3 regions of the Modestobacter lacusdianchii genome follow, and region 3 is predicted to be linked to each of the others. Evidence: riboswitches for the same ligand, from Rfam matches in the RefSeq annotation. Region 3 holds a riboswitch; each other region holds the start of a gene.
What was found. A riboswitch is a leader RNA that binds a small molecule or an ion and turns the genes downstream of it on or off. The one in region 3 is predicted to bind thiamine pyrophosphate.
Positions count from the first base shown of each region.

Region 1: linked by a shared signal. The riboswitch ahead of ACJTNH_RS18670 (alcohol dehydrogenase catalytic domain-containing protein) and the one ahead of thiM (hydroxyethylthiazole kinase) in region 3 are both predicted to bind thiamine pyrophosphate.
Region 2: linked by a shared signal. The riboswitch ahead of ACJTNH_RS05095 (purine-cytosine permease family protein) and the one ahead of thiM (hydroxyethylthiazole kinase) in region 3 are both predicted to bind thiamine pyrophosphate.

Region 1 is NZ_JBJJTJ010000036.1:14,407-21,761, forward strand. It holds gene ACJTNH_RS18650 (iron-siderophore ABC transporter substrate-binding protein) at 1-545, opposite strand, end outside; gene ACJTNH_RS18655 (acetyl-CoA C-acetyltransferase) at 625-1,842, opposite strand; gene ACJTNH_RS18660 (SDR family NAD(P)-dependent oxidoreductase) at 1,947-2,732, opposite strand; gene ACJTNH_RS18665 (hypothetical protein) at 2,845-3,048, shown strand; TPP riboswitch at 3,053-3,161, shown strand; gene ACJTNH_RS18670 (alcohol dehydrogenase catalytic domain-containing protein) at 3,152-4,168, shown strand; gene ACJTNH_RS18675 (MFS transporter) at 4,203-5,447, shown strand; gene ACJTNH_RS18680 (response regulator) at 5,557-6,456, shown strand; gene ACJTNH_RS18685 (NAD(P)/FAD-dependent oxidoreductase) at 6,405-7,214, shown strand; gene ACJTNH_RS18690 (ATP-binding protein) at 7,216-7,355, shown strand, end outside.
Region 2 is NZ_JBJJTJ010000005.1:77,160-84,514, forward strand. It holds gene ACJTNH_RS05070 (ECF transporter S component) at 1-142, shown strand, start outside; gene ACJTNH_RS05075 (ABC transporter ATP-binding protein) at 142-1,629, shown strand; gene ACJTNH_RS05080 (energy-coupling factor transporter transmembrane component T family protein) at 1,626-2,393, shown strand; gene ACJTNH_RS05085 (TenA family protein) at 2,529-3,137, opposite strand; gene ACJTNH_RS05090 (thiaminase II/PqqC family protein) at 3,134-3,724, opposite strand; TPP riboswitch at 3,769-3,879, shown strand; gene ACJTNH_RS05095 (purine-cytosine permease family protein) at 3,870-5,210, shown strand; gene thiE (thiamine phosphate synthase) at 5,207-5,821, shown strand; gene ACJTNH_RS05105 (FAD-dependent oxidoreductase) at 5,818-6,486, shown strand; gene ACJTNH_RS05110 (FAD-dependent oxidoreductase) at 6,483-6,929, shown strand; gene thiS (sulfur carrier protein ThiS) at 6,926-7,132, shown strand; gene ACJTNH_RS05120 (thiazole synthase) at 7,268-7,355, shown strand, end outside.
Region 3 is NZ_JBJJTJ010000028.1:15,793-23,147, reverse strand. It holds gene ACJTNH_RS17145 (DUF222 domain-containing protein) at 1-747, opposite strand, end outside; gene ACJTNH_RS17140 (flotillin family protein) at 828-2,366, opposite strand; gene ACJTNH_RS17135 (NfeD family protein) at 2,363-2,926, opposite strand; TPP riboswitch at 3,031-3,124, shown strand; gene thiM (hydroxyethylthiazole kinase) at 3,117-3,911, shown strand; gene thiE (thiamine phosphate synthase) at 3,908-4,561, shown strand; gene thiD (bifunctional hydroxymethylpyrimidine kinase/phosphomethylpyrimidine kinase) at 4,558-5,376, shown strand; gene ACJTNH_RS17115 (hypothetical protein) at 5,389-6,021, opposite strand; gene ACJTNH_RS17110 (DNA polymerase IV) at 6,084-7,355, opposite strand, start outside.

The DNA.
Region 1 (7,355 bases), on a different contig from region 3:
TGCCCGGTGACCCGGGTCTGCTCCTGCCACGGGGTGCCGAACGCGATGTACTCCGCCGGCTGCACGACCACCGGGGCGATCTCCGACAGCGTGGCGTACTCGTCCTCGGTGAGGCCCGCGGTGACGGCCATGATCAGGTCGGGCTGCAGGGCGGCGATCTGCTCGGGGTCGACCTCGGCCCGGGGCAGGATCTCCGGGTCGGCGTCCCCGGCGGCCTCGTCGGCCCAGGGGAAGAAGACGTCGTCCTCGGGGCCGAAGGCGTACCGGACGGCGACGGGCACGACCCCGAACGCCAGGATCGCGTCCTGCTCGGTGTAGCCGAGTGAGACGACCCGCTCGGGCTCCTCGGGGATCTCGGTGGCCCCGTAGGCGTGCTCGATGGTGACCGGGAAGGTGGTCTCGGCGGCGGCGCCGGACGACGACGCGTCCGCGGAGGCGTCGTCGGAGCCGGGCGAGCAGCCGGTCAGGGCGGCCATCGCCACGGTGCCGAGGGCCAGGCTGGTGATCGAGGTGCGTCGCGCGATGGGCGAGCTGGTGCGGAACATGCGCACTTTCTACCTCAGGCAAGGCTTACCTAAGTAGCGGGTCCCGTCTCCGGCTCCGGACCAGCCCGACGAGGGCCGCTCAGACGACCCGCTCGAAGACCGCGGCCAGCCCCTGACCGCCACCGATGCACATCGTCTCCAGGCCGTACCGGGCCTCGCGCCGGCGCATCTCGTGGGCCAGGGTGGCCAGGATGCGTGCGCCGGTGGCGCCGACCGGATGGCCCAGCGAGATGCCCGAGCCGTTGACGTTGACCCGGTCGCGGTCGGCGCCGTCCAGGCCCCACTCCTGCAGGCAGGCCAGCACCTGGCTGGCGAAGGCCTCGTTGAGCTCGATGAGGTCCATGTCCGACAGCTTCAGGCCGGTCCTCTCCAGCACGGCGGCGGTGGCCGGCACCGGCCCCATGCCCATCGTCTCCGGCGGCACGCCGGCCACCGCCCAGCCGGCCAGGCGGACGAACGGCTCCCAGCCGCGGCGGTCGGCCTCGGCCCGGGTCGTGACGATGCACAGCGCGGCGCCGTCGTTCTGACCGGAGGCGTTCCCCGCGGTCACGGTGGCCTCGGGGTCGACCCGGCCCATCACCGGGCGGAGCTTCGCCAGGTCCTCCATCGTCGTGTCCGGGCGGGGGTGCTCGTCCTCGGTGACCAGGCGGGCCGCCGTCTTCCGGGTCGCCGGCACCTCGACCCCGACGATCTCGTCGGCGAACCGCCCCTCCCGGATCGCCGCCCCGGCGGCCTGCTGGGAGCGGAGTGCCCAGGCGTCCTGCTCGAGCCGGTCGATGCCGTGCTCGCGGCGCACGTTCTCCGCCGTCTCGAGCATGCCGCCGGGCACCGGGTGGTGGATGCCGCCGGCGGTCTCGCGGGCGCGGGCCAGCCGGTCGTGCAGCATCACGCCGTCGCCCTTGGCGCCGGTGCGCAGCCCCAGCGCGTAGTGCTCGACGTTGCTCATCGACTCCACGCCACCGGCGACCACGACCGTGCCCGAACCCGCCGCGACCTGCATCGCGGCGTAGATGACGGCCTGCAGGCCGGAGCCGCAGCGCCGGTCGATCTGCAGCCCGGGCACCCGCACGCCCAGCCCGGCGTCCAGCGCGGCGATCCGCCCGATCGCCGGGTTCTCCCCGCTCGGGCTGCAGTTGCCGAGGATGACGTCGTCGACCTCGCCCTCACCGAGGCCGGCGCGCTCGGCCAGGCTGCGCAGCGCGGAGGCGGCCAGCTCGTTGGCGGAGAGCCCGGCGAAGACCCCGCCGAAGCGGCCGACGGGGGTGCGGACCGGGGAGCAGATGACGACGTCGTCCATGCGCCCACTCTGCCAGCCCTCCCCCGGCCCGGCACGGCGTTCGGCAGGAACGCCGACGCCCCTCGCCCGGCGGACCGGGGAGGGGCGTCGTCGCAGGCGGGAGGTCAGTCGCGGGGCTTGGCCATCGCCTCGTGCGCGGAGCTCTTGAACGCGTCGGGCAGCACCTTGTTCGCCGCGCCCTGCACCTTGGTCATCAGCGAACCGGCGGTGAGCTTCTCCTCCCCGCTCATCATCGCCTCGAAGCCCTGGGCGGCGACCTGTGCCGGGTCGTCCTTGGGGCCCTTGCCCATGGCGGTGTCGTCGAGGTCGGCCCGGTTGAAGAAGTCGGTGTCGGTCGGGCCGGGCATCAGCGAGGTGACGGTGACCGCGGAGTCCTTGAGCTCCTGCTGCACCGCCTCGGTCAGCGACTGCACGAAGGACTTGGACGCGTTGTAGACGGGCTGGTAGGCGCCGGGCATCGTCGAGGCGATCGAGGAGGTCACCAGCACCCGGCCCTCGTTGCGGCCGGTCATCTCCACGAGGCAGAGCTTGAGCAACGCGGCGGTGGAGACCACGTTGAGCTGCATGATCTCCAGGTCGTCGGCCCAGTCGGTGTCGACGAAGGCGCCGCCGCGGCCCACGCCGGCGTTGAGCGCCGCGGCGTTCAGCGGCCGGCCGAGCCCCTGCACCCGGGTCCACAGCTGCTCGATGCCCTGGGGCGTGCGGAGGTCGGCCTGGACGGCGATCACCTCGGTGCCCTCGGCCCGCAGCCGCGCCGCGGCGGTGTCGATGGTCGGGTCCTCGGCGTCGATCACCAGGTCGAAGCCGTGCTGGGCGAACTGCTTGGCGAGCTCGAACCCGATCCCGCTGGAGGCGCCGGTGACGAGTGCGAGGGGCTTGGTGTCGGTCATGACCCGGCCGTACCCAGCCGTCCCGGTGTCGTCACGCGGATCGGCGGACTTCCGGGCCGGTCCCGACACCGGCCTCCCGGTCACCCGGACGTCGGGGGCCAGACTCGAGCACGTGACGGACGACGCGCTGATCTGCTCGGCCAAGGGCTGCCGGGCGCCGGCCACCTCCCGGTTGGTGTGGAACAACCCGAAGCTGCACACCCCGGACCGGGAGAAGGTCTGGACCGCCTGCGACGAGCACCGCGAGCAGCTCTCCCACCACCTGGCGATCCGGTCGTTCCTGCGCCGCGTCGAGCCCGTGGAGCAGGCCCGGTAGCTTCATCGGCGCACACGGGAGCCCGGGCGCGGGCTGAGAAGGCGGACGACCACCGCCGACCGTCCAACCTGATCCGGTTCATGCCGGCGGAGGGAGCTGCTCGATGCTCGCCGCACGTCTCCATGCCCCAGGCCGGCCGCTGGCCCTGGACGACGTCCCCGTCCCCAGCCCCGCGCCCGACGAGGTGCGGGTGCGGGTGCACGCCGCCGGTGTCTGCGGCACCGAACTGCACTTCACCGACGGGCTCTACGCGCCGTCCCGCACCCCGATGACGCTGGGCCACGAGGCCGCCGGCGTGGTCGAGGCCGTGGGCTCGGCGGTCACCGGCTGGGCCGAGGGCGATCGGGTCGCCGTCTACTACTACCTGTTCTGCGGCTCCTGCCGCTGGTGCCTGCGCGGCCGGCAGAACCTCTGCCTCACCCCGCGGGGCGTGCTGGCCTTCGCCGCGGACGGCGCCTTCGCCGAGCAGCTGGTCGTCCCGGCCCACTGCCTGGTCCGGCTGCCGGACGAGGTCTCCTTCGACGCTGCGGCCCCGCTCTGCTGTGCCGGCACCACCGCGGTGCACGCGCTGGCCGAGGCGGCGGTGGAGCCCGGCGAGGTCGTCCTGGTGCTGGGCAGCGGCGGTGTCGGGCTGGCCGCCGTGCAGGAGGCCCGGCGGCGTGGTGCCACCGTGATCGCGGTCAGCCGGGACGCCGCCCGGCGGGATGCTGCCCGTCGCTGCGGGGCCACTGCCGCGGTGCCACCGGGCGAGGCCGCCGACGCGGTCGCCCGGCTGTCGGGCGGGCAGGGCGCTGACGTGGTGGTCGAACTGGCCGGGGTGACCGCCACCCTCGAGCTGGCCACCGGCGTGCTGGGCCGGCGCGGCCGGCTGGTGCTGGTCGGCTACAGCGCCGACCAGCTCACCGTCAGCCCGCTGGCGCTGGTGGTCGCCGAGCAGCGGGTGCTGGCCAGCGTGGGCAACACGCTGGCCGAGCTGGAGCAGGCGGTGGGCCTGGCGGCAGCCGGTCAGCTGACCCCGCCGGTGGCCGCCACCCTGCCGCTGACCCAGGTCAACGAGGCCCTGGACCGGCTGCGGGCCGGCGAGGTGACCGGCCGGCTGGTGCTGCACCCCCAGGCCTGAGCCCGGCCGGGCGCCCGTGTGAGGATCGGCGCTCGTGCGACGACGCGGCAAGGACGCCCCCCTCCCCCGCGAGGTCGGCGTCCTCGCCATCGTCGCCTTCGTGGTCGCGCTCGGCTTCGGCGTCGTCGCCCCGGCCATCCCGCTGTTCGTCCGCGACTACGGCGTGGGCACCACCGCCGTCGGCTTCGCGGTCAGCGCCTTCGCCTTCTTCCGGTTCGTCTCGGCCTTCGGCGGTGGGTCGCTGGTGGAGCGGATCGGCGAGCGGGCGGTGCTCGCCGCCGGGCTGGCGATCGTCGCGGTGACCACCGGACTGGCCGGGCTGGCCGGCAACTTCCCGCTCTTCGTCACGCTGCGCGCCGCCGGTGGCATCGGCAGCGCTATGTTCACCGTCGCCGCGCTGTCGCTGCTGCTGCGCACCGCTCCCGCCCACCAGCGGGGCCGGGCAGCCGCCACCTACCAGGGCGGCTTCATCCTCGGTGGCATCGCCGGGCCCGCCGCCGGTGGCTTCCTGGCCGAGATCTCCCCGCGGGTGCCGTTCTTCGTCTACGCCGGGTTCCTGCTGGTGGCCGGCGCGGTCGCGCTGGTGCTGCTCCGGCCGGCCGCGCTCCCGCCCACCCCGGCCGCCACCGCACCGGGCGTCGACCAGGGCGGCGGGCCGGAGCCCTCCACCGCCGCCGTCCCGCCGCCCGGCACCGAGGCCGGCGGGCTGCGCCAGGCGCTGCGCTCCCGGGCCTACCTGGCGGCCCTGGTCGCCAACCTCGGCGTCGGGTGGGTGCTGTTCGGCGTGCGCAACTCGCTCGTGCCGCTGTACGTCACCGAGGAGCTGGGCAAGACCGTGGCCTGGGCCGGCGCCGGGCTGCTGGCCGGGTCGGTGGCCCAGGCGCTGGGCCTGCTGCGGGCCGGCCGGCTGTCGGACACCTGGGGACGGCGCCCGTCGCTGGTGCTCGGCACAGGTCTGGCCACCGCGTCGATCGCGGTGCTCGTGCTGCCGCCGTCCACCGCGGCGTTCCTGATCGCGATGGCCACCTTCGGGCTGGGCGCCTCGCTGCTGGCCAGCGTGCCCGCCGCGCTGGTCGGCGACGTGAGCCCGCGCCGTGGCGGCCGGATGGTCGCGGTGTTCCAGATGGTCGCCGACCTGGGTGCGGTCGTCGGGCCGCTGGTCGCCGGCTGGCTCACCGACGCCTTCTCCTTCCAGGTGGCGTTCGCGGTCAGCGCCGCCGTCCTCGGGCTCGGGTTGCTCGCCGCGCTGGCCATGCCGCGACAGGTCCGCCCGGTCTGACCGGTCGGCGGGACTTCCGCTGTTCACACATCCGGAGTTGGATGAGCGGGCCACCGGGGGCCCGCTCACCCGGGCGGACCACCCCGCGGCGGCGCTGACCGGAGGTGCTGTGCCTGCCCGACCCGTCCTGCTCACCGTCGACGACGACCGCGCCGTCAGCCGCGCCGTCGCCCGCGACCTCCGCCGCCGCTACGGCGAGGCGTTCCGGATCGTCCGGGCGGAGAGCGGCCCCGACGCGCTGGCGGTGCTGCGCGAGCTGACCGCGCGCGGCGAGACCACCGCCCTGCTGCTGGCCGACCACCGGATGCCCGGCATGACCGGGGTGGAGTTCCTGGAGCAGGCGATGGACCTGGCACCCACCGCCAAGCGGGTGCTGCTCACCGCCTACGCCGACACCGACGCCGCCATCCGGGCGATCAACGACGTCGACCTCGACCACTATCTGCTCAAGCCCTGGGACCCGCCGGAGGAGAAGCTCTACCCGGTCCTGGACGACCTGCTCGACCAGTGGAAGCGCACCGCCCGGCAGCCCTTCGACGGGCTCACCCTGCTCGGCCACCAGTGGTCGGCGGAGACCCAGGAGCTCAAGGAGTTCCTGGCCCGCAACCAGGTGCCCTACCGGCACCTGCAGGGCGAGGAGGCCGCCGCGATCCGCACCGCCGCCGAGCTCGGCGACGACGCGCTGCCGGCCTGCGTCTTCCCCGACGGCACGGTGCTCAGCCGGCCGAGCCTGCGCGACGTGGCCGAGAAGTGCGGGCTGTCGACGACGGCCGGCAGCCCGTTCTACGACGTCGTGGTCATCGGCGCCGGCCCCGCCGGGCTGGGCTCTGCGGTGTACGCCGGCAGCGAGGGGCTGCGCACCCTGCTGGTCGAGCGGACCGCCACCGGCGGTCAGGCCGGCACCAGCAGCCGGATCGAGAACTACCTCGGCTTCCCGCGCGGCGTCTCCGGTGCCGACTGGCCCGGCGGGCCCGCGACCAGGCGGTCAAGTTCGGCGTGGAGATCCTGACCACCGCCGAGGTCACCGAGATCGCGCCGGCCGGCGACGGCCGGGTGGTCCGGTTCGCCGACGGCTCGGAGGTCACCACTCACGCCGTCGTCCTGGCCACCGGCGTCCAGTGGACCCGGCTGCCGGCCCGCGGCGCCGAGGAGTTCGCCGGCCGCGGCGTCTTCTACGGCGCCGACCCGCACGAGGCGCTCAGCTGCACCGACCAGACCGTCTACATCGTCGGCGCGGCCAACTCCGCCGGCCAGGCCGCGCTGCACTTCGCCAAGTACGCCGGCAAGGTCGTGCTGCTGTGCCGCGGCACCGACATCCGCCGGGGCATGAGCGAGTACCTGGTCGCCCGGATCGAGGGGCACCCGGTGATCGAGGTGCGCACCTGCACGACCGTCGAGGCCGTCGAGGGCGATGACCACCTCGAGCGGCTGGTGCTGGCCGACGCGGCCAGCGGCAGCTCGGAGACCGTCGAGGCCAGCCGGCTGTTCGTGTTCATCGGCGCCCGGCCGATCACCGACTGGCTGGGCGAGGCCTACGCCCGCGACGACCACGGCTTCCTGCGCACCGGCCCGGCGCTGCTGGACGCCGAGGGCCGCCCGCCCGCGGGCTGGCCGCTGCCCCGGGCGCCCTACCACCTGGAGTGCTCGGTGCCCGGGGTGTTCGTGGCCGGCGACGTCCGGTCGGAGTCGGTCAAGCGCGTGGCCTCCGCCGTCGGTGAGGGCGCGATGGCCGTGAGCCTGGTGCACCGCTACCTGGAGGCGATCTGAGATGGCCGTCGACCTCGACGAGCTGCGCAGCCTGTTCCTGTTCGAGTCGCTCGACGACGAGGCGCTGCACTGGCTCTCCGGCCGCAGCGACGTGCGCGTGTACGACGCCGACACGGTCGTCTTCGCCGAGGGCGAGCCGGC
Region 2 (7,355 bases), on a different contig from region 3:
GCCGGGCTGGATGACCACCTACACCGCGCTCATCGTGGTGAGCACCGTGGTCATCGCCGGGCTCGGCGGCATGGCGCTCACCCGGGCGCTGGCCGCCAGCGGCGCGCTGTCGTCGTTCGCCTCCGGCCGGACCCGGGTCTGATGAAGGACCCCGTCCCTCCCCACGACGCGCTCCGCGCGCCGCGGGTCCCTGGGACGGGGCCGAACGAGCACGGCGGGGTCGGGCCGGCCGCCGTCCGGATCGACGGGTTCGGCTTCCGGCACGCCAGCCGGCGCGCCTGGGCGGTGCGGGACGTCGACCTGCGGGTGGAGCCCGGGCAGCGGGTGCTGCTGACCGGCGCGTCCGGGGCGGGCAAGTCGACGCTGCTGCGCGCACTCGGCGGGCTGCTGGACCCGGAGTCCGGCGACGTCGCCGGTGAGCTGACCGTGGACGGCGCCGTGCCCGACCGGCGGCGCCGGCCGGTCGGGGTGGTGTTCCAGGACCCGGACTCCCAGCTGGTGATGACCCGCGCCGGGGACGACGTGGCCTTCGGCCTGGAGAACACCGGGACGCCGCCGCCGCTGATCTGGCCCGCGGTCGACACCGCCCTGGACGCCGTCGGCTTCGGCCTCGGCCGCGAACAGGCCACCGCGGCGCTGTCCGGCGGGCAGAAGCAGCGGCTGGTGCTGGCCGGCGCGCTGGCGCCCCGGCCGGGTCTGCTGCTGCTCGACGAGCCGACCGCGCAGCTCGACCCGGACGGCGCGGCGCTGGTGCGGGCGGCCGTGACCCGGGCGGTGGCCGACCGGTCGGCGACGCTGGTGGTGGTCGACCACGACGTCGAGGCGTGGCTGCCGCTGGTCGACCGGGTGGTGGAGCTGCTGCCCGGCTGTGGCGCGGTGGAGCACCCGCCCGGTTGGCGACCGGCGCCGCTGCAGCTGCCGGCGCGGCAGGTGCACTCCCCCGGCGAGCTGCTGCTGGCCACCGAGGCGGCGGGCTTCACGCACCGGGGCAGCACGCGACCCGCGCTGGCGGCGACCGACGTCGTCCTGCCGGCCGGCCGCACGCTGGCGGTGACCGGACCGAACGGCACCGGCAAGTCGACGCTGGCGCTGCTGCTGGCCGGGCTGCGGGCGCCCAGCACCGGCCGGGTCGTCGCCTCCCCCGCGCTGACCGCCGGGCTGCGCCGTCCGGTCCTGCCCCCGCACCGCTGGCCGGCGGCGGAGCTGGCGAACCGGATCGGCACGGTGTTCCAGCAGCCCGAGCACCAGTTCCTCACCGGGCGGGTGCGCGACGAGCTGTCGCTGGGGCCGCTGCGCTCCGGGGCGGGGGCCGCGCAGGCGCGCGCCACCGCCGAGGAGCTGCTGGAGCGGCTGGGGCTGGCCGCGCTCGCCGACGCCAACCCGTTCACCCTCTCCGGCGGGCAGCAGCGCCGGCTGTCGGTGGCGACCGCGCTGGCCACCGCGCCCCGGGTGCTGGTGCTCGACGAGCCGACCTTCGGGCAGGACCGGGAGACCTGGGCCGAGCTGGTGGCACTGCTGGCCGAGCAGCAGGACGGCGACCGGGCGCTGTGCCTGGTCACCCACGACGCCGCCGTGGTCACCGCGCTCGCCGACGACGTGCTGACCCTCGGCGCCCCGGTGCCCGCATGAGCGTCCCGCTCGCCCTGGGGCCGGCCCGCCCGGTGCCGCTGTCGGCGGTGAACCCGGTGGCCCAGCTGACCGCGATCGTGGTCGTCACCGCCGTCCTGCTGGTCAGCGGTGACCTGGTGACGCCGGCCGTGCTGCTGGCCGTGGAGCTGGCGCTGCTGCCCGCCGCCGGGCTGACCCGGCCGGGCGACGTGCTGCGCCGCACCTGGCCGTTGCTGCTCAGCGCGGCCGGGGTGGCCTGGGTGAACGTCGCCTTCGGCTCCCTGGACGGCGCGGAGGCCTGGCTGAGCGGGGCGACCTGGGCGCTGCGGGTGGTGGCGCTCGCGCTGCCCGGCATCCTGCTGGTCGCCTCCACCGACCCGGTGCGGCTGGCCGACGCGCTGACCCTGCACTGGCGGGTGTCCACCCGGTTCGCCTACGGGGCGCTGGCCGCGCTGCGGCTGGTGCCGCTGCTGGCCGCGGAGTGGGAGACCATCCGGCTGGCCCGCCGGGCCCGCGGGGTCGACGGCGGCCGCAACCCGGGAGCGCACGTGCGGCTGCTGGCCAGCACCGCGTTCGGCCTGCTGGTCGGGGCGATCCGGCGGGGCAGCCGGCTGGCCACCGCGATGGACGCCCGCGGCTTCGACTCCGGCATCGCCCGCACCAACGCCCGCGGCTCGCGGCTGCGCCCGCTGGACGCCTGGGTGGTGGTCGCCGCCGTGGCCGTCTGCGCGGTCGCGGTCACCGCCAGCGTGCTCACCGGCGCCTGGTCCCCCGCCCTGTCCTGACGGGCCGGGTCGACGCCGACCGGCGGCGCTGGTCCGCGCGTCCCCCGCCCGGCCATGTCGGCCGACATGGCCGTCGAACGGGTCCGACGGGTGGCCATGTCGGCCGACATGGCCGCCACGGCGGCGAGCCGGAGGTCAGAGGGCGGCGTCGAAGAACGCCACCTCCAGCTGCATCGCGCGGCGGTAGGCGTGCCGCACCGGGCGGGTGTCGGGGGCGGTGGCGTCCAGCAGCCGCTCCAGGGTGACCGCGAGGTCCTCGAAGCCCGGGTCGGCGTACGTGGTGATCCACTCGGTGTAGGGGGTGGCCGCCGTGCCGGCCAGCGACTGCCCGAGGTGGGCGTAGAGCCGCATGCACGGTGTCATCGCCGCGCAGGTCAGGCCCACCCCGCCCAGCGAGGCGGTGGCCAGCAGGAAGTCGGTGTAGGCCGAGGTCGCCGGCAGCGGCGCGACGGCGGTCAGGTCGATGCCCCAGCGGGCCGCGTAGGAGCCGTGCAGCCGCAGCTCCTCGCGCACCCCGGCGAGCAGGTCGGCGAAGGTGTCCAGCGCGGCCCGGTCCGGGCTGTGCGCCACCCCGAGCGCGTAGCCGCGGGCGAAGGACTCCAGGAAGAACGCGTCCTGGGCGACGTAGCCGGCGAACCGCTCGGTCGGCAGCGTGCCGTCGGCGATGCCCTGCACGAACGGGTGCGCCAGGGCCGCGGCGGCCAGGTCGGCGTTCTCCGCCCAGAGGTCGGCGGCGAGGCTCACGCGTCCACCGCCATCTGCCAGAACGCCGTCTCGGCGGCGACGACCTCGAGGAAGAGCGCGTCGTCCGCGCCACCGGCCGCGTCGGCCGCCTCCTCCAGGCCGGTGACGTAGCCGGCGAAGGCCGGCACGGTCCAGTGCTCGACGAACTCCCGGTAGGCCGGGGCGCCGGGGGCGGCGGCCGACCAGGCGTCGAGGTAGGTGCGCTCGATCGTCCACAGCGCGGTCAGCGCGGTGGGCACGCCGGCGCCGTCCAGCCGGTCCAGCAGCTCGGCGTAGGCGGCGGTGGCCGGCAGCGCCGGGGCGGTGAGGTCGAGCCCGCGGGCGGCGGCCTGCTGCTCGAACCAGGCCAGCTCCTCGACCAGCGCTCCGGCGCCGCCGGCCAGCACGGCCTGGGCCGGGCGCGGTGCCCGGGCCAGCAGCCGGGCCTGGAAGCGCAGCAGGTCGGCGACGAAGCGGGCGTCCTGCACCAGCCAGGTGTCGAACGCGGCCGGCGGCAGCGACCCGTCGCGCACCGCCTGCAGGAAGGGGTGCGCGGTGGCCCCGCGCCAGGCATCGGGATGACGTCGGAGCAGTTCGGCGACCGGCACGGCGCGGACTCTACGAGGTGGCTAGGGTGGCGCACGTCGTGGCCGATGCCACGTGCGGGAGCTCGGAGAACCGGGCTGAGAGGGCGGCTGACCTGCCGCCGACCGCTGGAACCTGACCGGGTAATGCCGGCGTAGGGAGCTGTCGATGAGCACGTCCGACGTCATCCGCCCGTCCGCCACCGCGGAGGCACCGCTCACCCTGGGCGAGCCACCCGCCCGCACCCTGGGCTTCCGGGACGCCCTGGGCCTGTGGGGCAACCTGGGCATCAGCCTGCTGCTGCCGGTGGCCGCCGTCTTCGTCGTCCTGCCCGACCGGCCGCTGGCGGTGACCCTCGGCGCCGTCGTCGTCGGTGCGGTGATCGGCGCGCTGCTGCTCGGCGGCGCCGCCGGCATCGGGGCCCGGGAGGGCGTGCCGGCGATGGTGCTGCTGCGCGGCCTGCTCGGCCGGCACGCCTCCTGGCTGCCCACCGCGCTGAACCTGGTGCAGTGCATCGGCTGGGCGACCTTCGAGATCGTGATCATCGCCGAGGCCGCCTCGCGGGTGCTCGACGCGCCGCGCTGGCCGTTCGTGCTGCTGGCCGGTGTGCTGGCCACCGCGATGGCGCTGCGCCCGCTCGGCGTCGTCCGGGTGCTGTCCCGGTACGCGGTGTGGGCGGCGCTGGCCGCGATCGTCTACCTGTACGTGGAGGTGCTCCGCGAGCCGCTGCCGGAGCTCACCACCGGCAACGCCACCTCGTTCTGGACGGCGACCGACATCGTCATCGCCCTGCCGATCTCCTGGTTCCCGCTGGCCGCCGACTACACCCGGCACGTGCGCAGCGGCCGGTCCGCCGCAACCGGCGCGGCGCTGGGCTACGGCCTGGCCACGGTGGCGATGTTCACCCTCGGCGTGCTGGCGCTGGCCGCCTACGGCAGCGCCGGCCTGGACGTCGTCGACGCGCTGCTGGCCGTGCCGCTGGGCGCGCTGGCCGTGCTGGTGCTGGTGGTCGTCGAGCTGGACGAGGCCTTCGCCAACCTCTACTCGACCGCCGTCTCGGCGCAGAACGTCGTCGCCCGGATCGACCGGCGGGTCGCCGCGGTCGTCGTCGGCACCGTCGCCACGCTGCTGGCGCTCAGCTTCGACATCGCCGCCTACGAGCCGTTCCTCTTCCTGATCGGCGCGGTCTTCGTGCCGCTGATCGGGGTCCTCCTGGTCGCCTACGCGCTGCGCACCCGGGCCTGGGACACCTCCGACACCGCGCCCGCCCGGCTGTCGCTGCTGCTCCCGTGGCTCGCCGGGTTCGTCGCCTACCAGCTGACCCTGCCGACGTACTTCGGCGGCCCGGGCGCCGGCTGGACCGCCTGGTGGACCCAGCGCCAGCTCGACCTGGGCATCGACCCGGCCAACGGCTGGTCGGCCTCGCTGGTGAGCCTCGCCGTCGCGGCGGTGCTGACCATGCTGCTGGTGCTGCCCGCCCGGCTGCGGGTCCGGCGGACGGCGGCGTGAGGCCCCTCGGCGGGCTGCACGTGCTCACGGACGCCGCCGGCGGGCCGCGCGCGCTGGCCGCCGTGGCCGCGGCGGTGGCCGCCGGTGCGCCGGTGGTGCAGGTGCGGGCCAAGGGCTGCACCGACCGGGTGCTGCACGACTTCGCCCGCGCGGTGGTCGAGATCTGCCGGCCGGCGGGCGTCACCTGCCTGGTCAACGACCGGGTGGACGTCGCCCTGGCGGTGGGCGCCGACGGCACGCACCTCGGTGAGCACGACCTGCCGCTGGCCGCCGCCCGGCGGGTCGCCGGCCCCGGGCACCTGCTCGGCGGCACCGCCCGCGACCCGGAGCGGGCCCGGTTGCTGGTCGCCGAGGGCGCGGACTACCTCGGCGTCGGCCCGGCGTTCGCCACCACCACCAAGACCGGGCTGCCCGACCCGATCGGGCCGGCCGGGGTGGCCGCGGTGGCGGCGGCGGTGCCGGTGCCGGTGGTCGCCATCGGCGGGGTCACCGCCGCGCGGGTCGGCGAGCTGCTGGCCGCCGGGGCCGCCGGCGTCGCGGTGGTCGGTGCGGTCTCCACCGCCGCAGACCCCGGTGCGGCGACCGGTGAGCTGCTGCGGGCGCTGCGATGACCGACGTGGCGGTGGCCGGGGGTGGCCTGATCGGGCTGGCGGTCGCGTGGCGGGCGGCGCAGCGGGGGATGTCGGTCACCGTGGTCGACGACGCCCCGGGCACCGGCGCCTCCGAGGCCGCCGCCGGGATGCTCGCGCCGGTCACCGAGGCCGCCTACGGCGAGGAGGCGCTGCTGCGGCTGTGCCTGGCGTCGGTGCAGCGCTGGCCGGCCTTCGCCGCCGAGCTGGAGGCCGCGAGCGGGACGCCGGTCGGGCTGCGCACCGCCGGCACCCTGGTGGTCGGCTTCGACGCCGACGACGTCGCCGCCCTGGGCGCGCTGCACGCCTACCAGTGCGAACTCGGGCTCACCGCCGAGCGGCTGACCCCCTCGGCCACCCGCCGCCGGGAACCAGCGCTCACCCCGCGGCTGCGCGGCGGGCTGGCCGTGGACGGTGACCACTCGGTCGACGGCCGGGCACTGCACCGCGCGCTGCTGGCCGCCGCGCAGGCCGCCGGCGTGCGGGTGGTGCCCCAGCGGGTCGCCGAGCTGCTGGTCGAGGGCGGCCGGGCCGCGGGTCTGCGGCTCGCCGACGGCTCGGTCGTGGCCGCGGACGCCGTCGTCCTGGCCCTGGGGCGCGCAGCGGTGGGCTGCCGGGCGTGCCGCCGCTGCCGGTCCGCCCGGTGAAGGGGCAGGTCCTGCGGCTGGCCGGCGCGGCTGGGCTGCTCGGTGGCACGGTGCGCGCGCTGGTCCGCGGCAGGCACGTCTACCTGGTGCCCTACGGCGAGGGCCGGCTGGTGGTCGGCGCGACCACCGAGGACCGCGGCTTCGACGCCACCGTCACCGCCGGCGGCGTGCACGACCTGCTGCACGACGCGATGGAGGTCGTGCCCGGGGTCAGCGAGCTGGAGCTGGTCGAGACCCTGGCCCGCTGGCGCCCCGGCACCCCGGACAACGCCCCGCTGCTCGGGCCCGGCGGCCTGCCCGGGCTGGTGCTGGCCACCGGCCACCACCGCAACGGCGTGCTGCTCACCCCGGTCACCGGTGACGTCGTCGCCGGACTGCTGGCCGACGGCGCGCTGCCCGAGCTCGCCGCCCCGTTCACCGCCGAGAGGTTCACCCACCGATGACCGTCCCGATCACCGTCAACGGAACCCCCGCCGACTTCCCGGCCGGCACCACCGTCGCCGGGCTGGTCGCCGAGCGCAGCGGCGGGCACGACCGGGTCGCGGTCGCCCGCAACGGCGACGTCGTCCCGCGCAGCAGCTGGGCCACCACCGAGCTCTCCCCCGGCGACCGCCTCGAGGTGCTCGCCCCGACCGCAGGAGGCTGAATGTCGAAGGACCCCCTTGCCCCCCTCGAAGGACCTCGTCCGCCTCATCCCTCACAAGCTCGGGACGAAGCCTCACGGGCTCGCGGCGGGCCCCTGCACGGGGGCCTGCAGGAGAGCGGGCCCCTGCAGGACGGCCTGCATCAAGAGGAGGCGACCGACCCGTTCACCATCGCCGGGCAGCCCTTCACCTCGCGCCTGGTGCTCGGCACCGGCGGCCTGCCCA
Region 3 (7,355 bases):
CAGCTGGGCCAGCGCCCGGCAGCGGCGGGCACTGGCCCGTTCCCGAGGGAACGCCCCGGGGTCGGCAGGGCACTCGGTGGCCGCCGTCTCCCTGGCCGCCGTCTCTCCGGTGGCCATCGCCCCGGTCGCTGCCGCGCGCTCCCGGCGGGTGTCCCGTTCCACCAGCGACTCGACCGCCGCCAGCAGGGCCGCACCCGACTCTCCGTCCATCCGGACCTGCAACACCAGCATCCCGTCGGCGTCCCAGTGCCACTGGAAGGACCGCTTCTCCGAGACTCGGCCCTCGTCGACGGCGTCCGACCGGCGCCAGGCCCGCACCACTCGCTCCACCTGGGAGGCCGTGGCGTGCCGCGCCAGCTCGACCAGCTCGACCTCGGTGGCGGGGTCGGCCACCCGGCTGATCGCCCGCACCTTCGAGTACGACAGCCGGCCGGCGGCGAACGCCTCCGCCGTCACCGGCAGCGAGCCCAGCGCTCGGGCGACCCGGACGTGCTCCCGCGCGGCGCCCGGACCCATCCCGCACTGCCAGGCCAGCCAGTGCGCGCAGCTCCGGACGCCGACCTCGCCCCAGCCCTCACGGGCGTCGAACTCCGCCACCAGCCGCAGCCAGGCAGCCGTCGCCGCTGCCAGGCGCACCGCGCCGGACCTGATCTCCCGGGCCAGCTCCGCCACCGACCGCTCGCCCGGCTCGCCACCCAGCGCCGAGTCGCCCACCGACGCGCCGCCCACCGCCACGAGTGCACCCATGCCGCGATGCTGCTCTCGGGGTATGACAGAACCGCAGCTCAGCGACCAGCAGGCGTTCCCGCGGGAACGCCTGCGGTTCGTCAGTCGCGCGCCGGTGCGGTGCCGTTGCCGTCGAGCGGGACACGCGTGACCGGCGCCGCCTCGCCCACGCTCCCCGCGGCTCCGTTGCCCAGCCGCTTGAGCAGCGCGGCGACGTCCAGGCCGGTGAGGTCACCGGACAGCTGCAGGCCCTGGGCCACGTTCGCCGCCACCGAGCGGCCGAGCGAACCGGCGCCGTCGGCGGAGATGACGGTCATCTTCTCCACCGCCGACAGCGGGGCCGAGGCCGCCGCCACCACCTCGGGGAGCACCTTGACCAGCAGGTCGAGGATCGCCGCCTCGCCGTAGTTGGCGAACGCCTCGGACCGGGCGTCCATCGACTCGGCCTCGGCCTTGCCGCGGGCCAGGATCGCGGCGGCCTCCGCTGCGCCCTCCCGCTCGACCGCGTCGGCGATCGCCTGCCGGCGCTGCTTCTCCGCCTCACCCCGCTTGGCGCCCTCGATCGCCTCGGCCTCGGCCAGCGCCGAGCGGCGGGCCCGCTCGCCCTCACCGGACAGCCGGGCCTGCTCGGCAGCGGCCTGGGCGGCGGCGATGGTCGCCTGCCGCTGCGCCTCTGCGGTGAGGATCGCGGAGTTCTTCCGGCCCTCGGCCTCCTGCTCCACCCGGTACCGCTCGGCGTCGGCCGGACGGCGCACCTTGGTGTCCAGCTGCGCCTGGGTCAGCGCCGCCGTCCGCTCGGCGACCTTCTCCTGCGCGGTCAGCACCTCCTGGTCCTGCGCGGCCTGGGCGAGCGGCCCGGCGGCGGCGGCGCGGGCCTTGGCGGCGTCGATCTCCGCGTCGATCTCGGCCTGCTTGAGCTGCAGCTGCCGCTGGGCCACCGCGATCGCCTCGTCGGCGAGCAGCTGCTCCTGCTGGGCGGCCTGCCGGGCGCGCGCCTCGGCGATCGACGCCTCCTTGAGCACCCGGGCGGCCTCCGGGCGGCCCAGGTCGGCCAGGTAGCTGCCCTCGGCCTGGATGTCCTGCAGCTGGAAGGTGTCCAGCACCAGCCCCTGACCGGTGAGCGAGGACTCCGCCTCCTCGGCGACGGCGGAGGCGAACGCGGCCCGGTCGCGGATGATCTCCTCGATGGTCAGCCGGCCGACGATCGACCGCAGCGCACCGGCCAGCACCTCGGAGGTGAAGGTGTCGATGCCCTCCTGCTGGGCGAGGAACCGCTGCGCCGCGGCGCGGATCGCGCCCTCGTTGCCGCCGACCTTGACGATGGCGACGCCCTCGAGGTCGCACTTGACGCCCTGCAGGCTCACCGCGCCGCGGATGCCGACCGGGATGCGCCGGCTGGACAGGTCGATCGAGTGCAGCTTCTGCACCACCGGGAGCACGAAGACGCTGGCCCCCATCACCACCTTCTGCCCGGACATGTCGCGGCTGACCGCGCCGTCGGTGCCGGTGACCGAGCGGCCCTGCCGGCCGGTCACCAGGAAGGCCTGGTTCGGCCCGGCGACCTTGATCCGGGAGAGCACCAGGAGCACGAGCAGCAGCACGAGGACGGCGATGCCGCCGATGGCGATGAGCAGGGTCACGGCTGGGTTCCTCCGGGGTCTGGGAAGAGGTCGGTCGGCTCCGGTGCGGTGGAGGCGACCTGCACGGAGGTCTCCGTGAGGGTGTCGACGACGTAGACCGGGGTGCCCGCGGGCAGCGGCACGTCGCTGCGCGCGTGGTACTTGAGCTGCTGGCCGGCCACACCGAGCCGCACCTCGCCGAGCCCGCCGGCGGGCACCCGGGAGACGACGACCCCCTGGGCACCGAGCAGCCGGTCGGCGGTGAGCGTCGGCTCGGTGGGCATGTCGCGCAGCAGCGCCGACAGCCGGACGGCGCCGGCGGCCAGCGGGAGCGCCACCACCAGCCCGGCGAGCAGGGCCAGCAGCACGGTGGCGGCGCCGGGCAGGGCGGGCAGCAGCGCGGTGGCCGCGGCACCACCGAAGCCGATCCCGCCGAGGAACGCGGCGATCGCGGGGAGGGAGAAGGGGCCGTCGGCGTCGATCGGGCCGATCTCCCCGAGCTCGCCGGCCAGCAGTGCGACGACGAGCACGAGCAGGCCCAGCCCGCCGACGACGAGGAAGGCCACGGCGATGGGGTCCACGTGCCCTCCTCCTGGGTCCGGCGCACAGAGTCGCAGGTCAGCGGCTCGTGATCAAGCCGAGCGAGCGCACCGGCCGCGGCCGGCCGGGCGCGGTGCTAGCGTCCGGGCCTGACACGGGGTGTCCCGCCCGGGACTGAGAACACACCCGTCGAACCTGCTCCAGTTCGCACTGGCGAAGGGATGTCACGGCGTGGACGCCACCGCTCTGCGCGCCGCCGCCACGGCGCTGCGCGACTCCGCACCCCTGGTGCACTGCCTCACCAACACGGTCGTGCAGACGATCACCGCCAACGCCCTGCTGGCCATCGGCGCGGCCCCGGCGATGGTCGACGAGCCCGCCGAGGCCGGCGAGTTCGCCGCCGTCGCCTCCGCCGTCCTGGTCAACGTGGGCACGGTGCACCAGCGCACGGCCGAGGCGATGCGGCTGGCCGCCCGCGCCGCCGGTGAGGCCGGCCGCCCCTGGGTGCTCGACCCGGTGGCGGTCGGTGGGCTCACCTTCCGCACCGAGCTCGCCGCCGACCTGGTCGAGCTGCGGCCCACCGTCGTCCGGGGCAACGCCTCGGAGGTGCTGGCCCTGGCCGGCGCCGGGAAGGGCGGTCGCGGCGTGGAGAGCACCGACTCCCCGGAGGCGGCGCTGGAGGCGGCCCAGGAGCTGGCCCGCCGGACGCTGGGCATCGTCGCGGTCAGCGGGCCGGTCGACGTGGTCACCGACGGCGAGCGGGTGGTCCGGGTGGGCGGTGGGTCACCGCTGCTGACCCGCACCACCGGCGCCGGCTGCGCGCTGGGCGGCGTGGTCGCGGCCTACGTCGCCACCGCCGGCGACCTGATGACCGCCACGGTGGCCGCCCACGCGCACGTGGCGCTGGCCGCCGAGGCCGCCGCCGCGCGGGCCGCCGGGCCGGGCACCTTCGCCCCGCTCTGGCTCGATGCGCTGGACGCCGTGGACGGCGACGCCCTCGCCGCCGCCGACGTACGCGGCTCATGAGGGCCGGCTTCGACCCGACGCTCTACCTGGTCACCGACACGGTGCTCTGCGCCCCGCGGTCGGTGCCCGAGGTGGTGACCGCCGCGGTCGCCGGCGGGGTCACCGCCGTCCAGGTGCGGGACAAGACCGCCAGCCACCGGGAGCTGCTCGCGCTGGTCCGCGCGGTGCAGGTGGTGCTGCCGCCGGCGGTCGCGCTGATCGTGAACGACGCCGTCGACATCGCGGTGCTCACCGGTGCCGACGGGGTGCACGTGGGCGCCGACGACCTGCCGCCCGCCGAGGCGCGCACGCTGCTCGGGCCCGACGCGCTGGTCGGCGTCTCGGTGGGCAGCGCGGCCGAGCTGGACGACGTGCTGGCCCTCCCCGCCGGCACGGTCGACCTGGTCGGGCTCAGCCCGGTCTGGTCGACCCCCACCAAGCCCGACGCCGGTGCGGCGCTGGGGCTCGACGGCGCCCGGGAGCTGGCCGCCCGGGCGCGGGCCGGCGGGCTGACCTCGGTCGCGATCGGCGGCATCTCCGCGGACACCGCCGCCGCGGTCGCCGCGACCGGGGTCGACGGCATCTGCGTCGTCTCCGACATCTGCACCTCGGCCGACCCGACGGCTGCGGCCCGGGCGCTGCGCACCGCGCTGAGCGGGGTGCCGGCGTGACCGCGGCCGTGGCGCTGACCATCGCCGGCAGCGACCCCAGCGGCGGCGCCGGCATCCAGGCCGACCTGAAGACCTTCAGCGCGCTGGGCGCCTACGGCACCGCGGTGCTCACCGCGCTGACCGCGCAGAACACCCGCGGCGTCACCGGGGTGCACGGCGTCCCGGCCGGGTTCGTGGCCGAGCAGGTGCGCACGCTGCTGGCCGACGTGACCGTGCACGCCACCAAGCTGGGGATGCTGGGCACCGCCGAGGTGGTGCGCGAGGTCGCCGCGCTGCTGGCCGGCCGTCCGGCCGGGCCGGTGGTGTGCGACCCGGTGATGGTGGCCACCAGCGGCGACCGGCTGATCTCGCAGGACGCGGTGGACGCCGTCCGCACCGACCTGCTGCCGGTGACCGACCTGCTCACCCCGAACGTGCCCGAGGCCGCGGCGCTGCTCGACGTCGCGCCGGCGACCACGGTCGACGAGCTCGCCCCGCAGGCGACCGCGCTGCTGGCGCTGGGGCCGGCCGCCGTGCTGCTCAAGGGCGGGCACCTGGGCGGCGACGACTCCGTCGACGTGCTGGTCACCGCGACCGGGGTGCTGGAGACCCGCCGCCCCCGGGTGGCGACGACGGCGACGCACGGCACCGGCTGCACGTTGTCCTCCGCGCTGGCCGCACTCGCCGCCCGCGCGCGGCTGGCCGGCGACGAGCCGGGCTGGGCGCCGCTGGTCGAGGGTGCCCGCGACTACCTGCAGGCGGCGCTGCGGGCCGGCGGCGAGCTGGGGGTCGGCTCCGGGCACGGCCCGGTGCACCACTTCGCCGGCCGCTGGTGACGGCCTGAGGGCTCAGCCCTCCTCGAGGACCTCGCGCAGCACCAGCGCGGCCAGCTCGTCGCCTCCGGCGGCGGCGATGGAGAAGTGCTCGATCGCGGTCTCGACGTCGCCGGCGCCGAGCAGCAGCACGCCGAGGTTGTGGTGGGAGTGCAGGTCGCCGCCCTCGATGCCGGCCCGGTAGGCGGCCTCGGCGGCGACGACGTCGTCCAGCTCGTCGCGGTACAGGTTGCCCAGCGGCAGCCAGGCGGCCACCTCACCACGGGCGGCGCCGCGCTCGAGCACGGTGCGCGCCTCCTCGACCCGGCGGGTGCTGCGCAGCAGGTCGGCGAGCGCGGCGCGGGCGACCTCGGAGTGCTCGGCGCCGGCCCGCAGCTGCGGCTCCAGCGCCGGGTCGCGGCTCTCCTCCCAGCGCCAGCAGGCGAGGGTGGTGGCCGCGGGCCGGGAGCCGGCGTCGGCGGCGAGCTGGGCCCAGTGCCAGGCCTCCAGCTGCCGGCCCGCCTCGCGCAGCAGCACGGCGAGCTCCAGCGCCGCCTGCTGGTCGCCGCGACCGGCTGCCGCCCGGAACGCCCGCTCGGTCAGCGCATGCCCGGTGGCCGGGTCGACGGGGGCGTCGTCGTCCGGGGTGTTCTCGCGGTCCAGGGGCACGCCGGGAAGTCTGTCGTGATCACCGGCCCCGGCGCATGCCCCGAAGGGGCTGCCCCACCCGATCAGGGGGTGGTCCAGTCCGGCGGGTCGGCCGGCTGCAGCGCCGGGTCGTCGGCGGCCAGGGTGCGCACCGGGCCCGGCGCCGTCCGCGGGCCCTCGAACCGCACGGTCACCCGGTTCAGGCCACTGCCCCACACCCAGCCCGCGCCGAGGTCGGGGTGGACGACGTCCTGCCCGGGGTACCAGGCCACCACCGCCGGCCCCGGCGCCGGGTCGCCCGGCACCGGCTCGACCGCCGGCTCCCCGGTCGGGGCCCCGCCCCCGGCGGCGTCCTCCACCGCGGCGTCCTCGACGGCGGTGCCCTCGACGGGACTCAGCACCTCGGCGAACAGGTCGCCCTGGGCGTACGGCGAGAGCCCGGAGACACCGACGCCGAGCAGCCGCAGGCCACCGCTGCGGTCGACCGCGGCGAGCAGCCGGTGGGCGACCTCGGCGATCTGCCGCGGGTCGTCGACGGCGTGCGGCAGGGTCTGCGAGCGGGTCAGGGTGCTGAAGTCGTAGCGGCGGACCTTCAGCGTCACCGTCCGCCCCGAGGTGCCCGAGCGCTGCAGCCGGCTGCCCACCCGCTGGGCGAGCGCGTCGACCTCGGCGGCCAGCCGGGCCGGGTCGGTCAGGTCGCGGGCGAAGGTCTCCTCCGCGCTCACCGACTTGGCCTCCCGGTCGGTCACCACCGGACGGTCGTCGTCCGCCCGGGCCAGCCGGTAGAGCCCGGCGCCGTGCGCCTGGCCGACCAGGCTGGTCAGGTCCACCAGCGACAGCCGGTGCAGGTCGCCGATCGTCTTCACCGAGATCTGCGCCAGCCGCTCGGCGGTGGCCGGGCCGACCCCACCGAGGCTGCGCACCGGCAGCGGTTGCAGCACCTCCAGCTCCTGCCCGGGCGGGACGACGGTCAGCCCGTCCGGCTTGCGCAGCTCCGAGCCGATCTTGGCCAGTGACTTCGAGGTGCCGATGCCCACCGAGCCGGTGACGCCGCCGGTGGCCAGCGCGATGCGGTCCTTGAGGTCGGTGGCCAGCGCGGTCACCCCGGCGACGGACAGGTCGTGGTCGCCGGCGGCCAGGTCGACGTAGGCCTCGTCGATGGAGACCGGCTCGACCAGCGGGGAGAGCTCCCGCAACAGGGTCATGACCACCTCCGACGTCCGCCGGTAGGCGGCGAACCGGCCGCCCAGGAACGCGGTGCCCGGCGGGCAGAGCCGGCGCGCCTCGGCGGTGGGCATGGCGCTGCGGGCACCGAACGCCCGCGCCTCGTAGGAGGCGGTGGCGACCACGCCCCG